2 regions of the Pilosibacter sp. NGB245 genome follow, and region 1 is predicted to be linked to the other one. Evidence: a T-box and tRNA genes for the amino acid it is inferred to sense, from the RefSeq annotation. Region 1 holds a T-box; the other holds one or more tRNA genes.

What was found. A T-box is a leader RNA that pairs with one kind of tRNA and senses whether it is charged. The one in region 1 lies ahead of proS (proline--tRNA ligase), so its partner is inferred to be a tRNA-Pro.
Region 2: it has a tRNA-Pro gene. The T-box ahead of proS (proline--tRNA ligase) is inferred to sense a tRNA for this amino acid. The anticodon was not compared.

Annotation. Positions count from the first base shown of each region.
Region 1 covers NZ_CM171584.1:974,284-976,744, forward strand. Annotated here, with positions in the region: gene ACXMYH_RS04285 (ABC transporter ATP-binding protein) at 1-643, shown strand, start outside; gene ACXMYH_RS04290 (hypothetical protein) at 821-1,039, shown strand; T-box leader at 1,122-1,400, shown strand; gene proS (proline--tRNA ligase) at 1,631-2,461, shown strand, end outside.
Region 2 covers NZ_CM171584.1:1,445,371-1,447,831, forward strand. Annotated here, with positions in the region: gene ACXMYH_RS06595 (IS1182 family transposase) at 1-1,486, opposite strand, end outside; tRNA gene ACXMYH_RS06600 (tRNA-Pro) at 1,591-1,664, opposite strand; gene ACXMYH_RS06605 (DUF3783 domain-containing protein) at 1,797-2,171, shown strand; gene pap (polyphosphate:AMP phosphotransferase) at 2,303-2,461, shown strand, end outside.

The DNA of each region.
Region 1 (2,461 bases):
ATCGAAAGAAGAACCCTGTGTAGAATTTAAGAATATTACTTTCGGCTACGATGACCATGTTGTTTTGAAAAATTTAAGTTTCGCAATTTACCCAGGCGAGCAGGTGACGCTGACGGGGCGCACCGGCGCCGGAAAGAGTACGATCTTTAAGCTGCTTTTGGGACTTTACCGGCCGAATTCCGGTGAGGCGCTGATCGAGGGCGAGGAGGCATACCGGATCCCGGACAGGGAGAAGCGGACGAAGTTTGGTTATGTGGAGCAGTCGTTCCACATGGTCCCGGGGACGGTGCGCGACCAGATTACGCTGTTTGATGCGGCGATCGGGGATGCGGAGGTTCAGGCAGCTGCAGAGCTTGTGGGGCTTCACGAGACGATCATGGGGCTGGATCAGGGATATGACACGTTATGTAAACCGGAAATCTTCTCTCAGGGACAGTGGCAGCTTTTGTCTATCGCAAGAGCAGTTGCCGGAGAACCGAGGATCCTGCTTCTCGATGAGATCACGGCGAATCTGGATGCAGATACGGAGGAGATGGTGCTCCGGGCGCTGAAGAGTGCGTCTGAGGGGCGGACGGTGATCTCAATCTCGCATCGGGTTTATCAGAGAGATGCGGGGGAGAGGATCAGGTATTTGGAGATTTAACAAGAATCAGCAAGAATTCTCCCACATCTAGGGAGTATGTCACTTTTCATTTACAAATTAAGGAAACGGGAATATAATAAGCCGAAGAAAAATACCGCTTTTTGTCAGGTTTGCATTCGGGAATCGTTGGTTCCGGAGGGTACTTTCCTGGCAGGGCGGTCTGGCGGGAGGTAAAAAATGTCAATTTTATTTGCAATTGTATTCCTTGTGTTGATCTTTAAATGTGTCGGTCTTGTCCTCGGAGTCTGCGGAAAGCTTCTTGGTGCGGTCCTCAGTCTGTTTGGATTTATCGTATCGATCGCGATCGGAGCTGTCGTGTTCGGACTTTCTACGGCGTTTGCGCTGGTGCTGTTATGCATCGCGGCAGTATGGCTTTTGATCAAGCTGATCTTTTAGAGTTTTGCTGAACCGGTAAAATCCGCGGCGGAGTCTTGACAAACGGGAGAAAATCCATTAAAATCCATCATATATGCATATCAGACAGGCATTGAAGAGGGAAAGTAGATGAAGGGCGGCATTCCAGAGAGAAAGCGGATGGTGAGAGCTTTTATGTGCGCGTTGTTGAACCGGCCTCGGAGCTTTGTGCGAGAGATGGAAAATGTCGTAATGGACAGCTAATATCACGGAGATCGGGATTGCTGCGGAACGACTGCATCGTTAAGTACAGCGTAGATCCGGCGTTAACGGATATCAGAGGAGAGTTTCCGCGACAGGCGGAAGCTAATTTGGGTGGTAACGCCGGCTGTCGGTCCCTTGCGTGGGGAGCGGCAGCCTTTTTTGTTTCACAGGAAATTCCGATGGAACTTCCTGTGAAACAAAAAGGCACTGCGTGCCTAAGATGCGCACTCGCGCGAAGATGAAGGCTGTCGCAAGCGACCGCGCGAGACGCCTGAATGTGCCAGGACACATTCCTTTTTAACAGGAAATTCTCCGCATCTGAAACAGAGAGACATGCAGACAATGAATTTTTATATAAAGGAGAAAACAATGGCAAGAGACAAGAAACTTGTGGAATCCATCACTTCCATGGAAGACGATTTCGCGCAGTGGTACACAGACGTTGTAAAAAAGGCAGAATTATGTGATTATGCGAGCGTAAAGGGCTGCATGGTCATCAAACCGGACGGATATGCGATCTGGGAGAATATCCAGCATGAGCTTGATAAGCGCTTTAAAAAAGCAGGCGTAAAGAATGTTTACATGCCGTTATTCATTCCGGAGAGCTTACTTGATAAAGAGAAAGACCATGTCGAAGGTTTCGCACCGGAGGTAGCATGGGTGACTCAGGGAGGTCTTGAGCCGCTTCAGGAGCGTCTCTGTGTCCGCCCGACATCCGAGACTCTGTTCTGTGATTTCTACCAGAAAGACATCCACTCCTACCGTGATCTTCCGAAGGTTTACAACCAGTGGTGTTCCGTTGTGAGATGGGAGAAGACGACAAGACCGTTCCTCCGTTCCAGAGAGTTCTTATGGCAGGAGGGCCACACAGCTCATGCGACTGCTGAGGAAGCTCAGGAGAGAACGATCCAGATGTTAAATCTCTATGCTGACTTTTGTGAGGATTTCCTTGCGATCCCGGTTGTCCGCGGACAGAAGACAGACAAGGAGAAGTTCGCAGGTGCAGAGGCAACCTACACGATCGAGTCCTTAATGCATGACGGTAAGGCACTTCAGTCCGGAACCAGCCACAACTTCGGGGATGGTTTTGCGAAGGCATTCGGAATCCAGTATTCTGATAAAGATAACCAGTTAAAATATGTTCACCAGACATCCTGGGGTATGACAACCCGTATGATCGGTGCGATCATCATGGTACAT
Region 2 (2,461 bases), 470 kb from region 1:
GAAAATTCATGTCCTCTTTTACGTCAGCAAAAGAACCTTCTGCCTGAATACTGCGATTCATACGGAGCATCGTTCCATACTCACTTGTGATCCGTTCCAGATCTTCTGCGCGTTTCTGGCTCATTGTTTTTGAAACCATCAGCACTTTATTGCGCTTTTCCATAGGTGTTTTGCAGTTGTTTCCCTTGATACATTCCGTTTTATAAGGACAACCAGTGCAGTCTGGGCTTCTGTAATAAGTTTTTACACTGACATATCCGCTAGTTGTTTTACTTCTGCGTTCATTTGTGACAGTTAGTTCCCTTCCGTTGAGGCAGATGTAGCTGTCTCTGTCTGCATGGTACTCCATGTTTTCCCTTCTACTGATGTCTTTTTTGTATTTTCGGGTCTTCGAAATCTCATAGTTCTGCGGCTTTATATAGGCGGTCTGTCCGTTTTCCTCAATGAAAAGATAGTTCTCTTCACTTTCGTACCCGGCATCTGCAACGACTTCTGAATACTTAAATCCCAGGTGATTCTCCATGTCTTTCAAAAACGGGATCAGGGTACGTGTATCGGTAGGGTGCGGGCTGATATCGATCCATGTGATGTATTCGGAATCCACTCCATGCTGAATGTTATAAGCAGGCTTTAACTGTCCATTCAGCATCGCGTCCTCTTTCATTCTCATGAAGGTTGCGTCAGGGTCTGTTTTGGAATAGCTGTTTCTATCCCCAAGCGTATACAGCTTTTTTGTATATTCCTTTAGTTTCTCCAGATATTGATCCAGCTGTTCCAGAGATTTCTGTAATTGTGTTTTTCTACGCCCGATTCCATGTACAAACACAATTCCCTCCTGCACTTTTATGCGGCACAACTGCTTCTTTAACCGTTTTAATGTGTGGATGGATATCCGGTCATGGTATACGGTCCTGATTCCATAGAGTTCTTCGCATTCAGCCACAAAAGAAGATAGTTTTGTGTATAACCGGGCCTGATTTTTCGTAATAGCCCGTTTCCATACAAAGGTATATTTATTGGCTGCAGACTCGATCTTGGTGCCATCAATAAAAATGGTCTTTCCTGAGATCTCACCAAGAAGATAGAGCAGATCTGACATTTGGGCAAGCAGTACCTTTGCACAAGCCGAAAAATGCAGGGAGATAAAACGCGCGATCGTTGCATGGTCAGGAGCCGGCATTCCTTCCAGGAGGTACATAAAGTTGATATCCCGTTTGCATGCCTTTTGGATATCCCTGCTTGAGTAGATTCGATTCATTGCTGCATAGATGACGAGTTTCAGCATCTGACGCGGCGTTGCCTGATTTTTTCTGATCCTGCTGTAAGTTTTATACAGTTCAGAAAGGTCCATTTCCTCCACAAAGGCACTTACCAGACGAACCGGATCATCAGATGGAATAGAAATCTCTAAATCCAGCGGAAGTTTGATTTGATAATACAGAGAAAAAGAGGTATAATCTCTCTGTATTATTTTGTTTAGTCGCATAAACTGATTATACCACGAACGCCGGGCTTTTCGAAGCTCGGCGTTTTGTGTTGGAAATATGAAATGAGCTGCCGCACGTTAGTGCGACAGCCCCCTTATAAAAATCGGGGCAACAGGATTTGAACCTGCGACCTCTCGGCCCCCAGCCGAGCGCGCTACCAAGCTACGCCATACCCCGGAAGTAAATTCATTATATCAGAATCCAGGGAAAAATCAACAAAAAAATCATGGATCTTTCTGTGCCGTTGCAAAGCTGCACGGGAATTGATATAATGAAATACATGAAAACAGGAAGGAATCAGAAAAATATATGAAACCTACGATCCTTTTATACCATCTGCCGGAGGGCGAGAGACTGTTAAAGATCAAAAAAGCGCTGTTTCCACTTGGAATGAAGCTTCGCGCAGTGAAGAAGGAAGAGTATCTGGAACCGGTGGGATATCTCGCAGGAGTGAAGGAGATCACTTCCTGCGGCGAGATCTACGACGGAGAGGACTTTGAAAAAGAGATGATGGTGATGGCAGGTCTTACGTCCGGACAGGTGGACCGGGTGATCTTGGCGCTCAGAAAGGCAGGAGCCGGACGGATCGACTACAAAGCAGTGCTCACACCGACGAACCAGAACTGGAATGCGCTGAAATTGTATGAAGAGCTTGCGGGAGAGCACGCGCGGATGAATCAGTAAAAAGCATACCCGGACGGGAATTGGAAGAAACTGATGACAGATCGTGCTAGGGCGGAAAAACTGCAAATAGGCATGGGAAACAAAAATGGTTAAGAATGTCTGATCGGACCATAGAGTGGAGGAATCAGCCGATGAAAGATGAAAAAAAGCAGAAAAAAGAAGTCCTGAAAAAAGAGATGGAAAGACTTGGAAGCCTGCAGCGGGAATGTAAGGAGAAAAAGATCCCGGTCTATATCCTGTTTGACGGGTATGATGGCGCCGGAAAGGGCGTTCAGATCGGGCGTCTCATG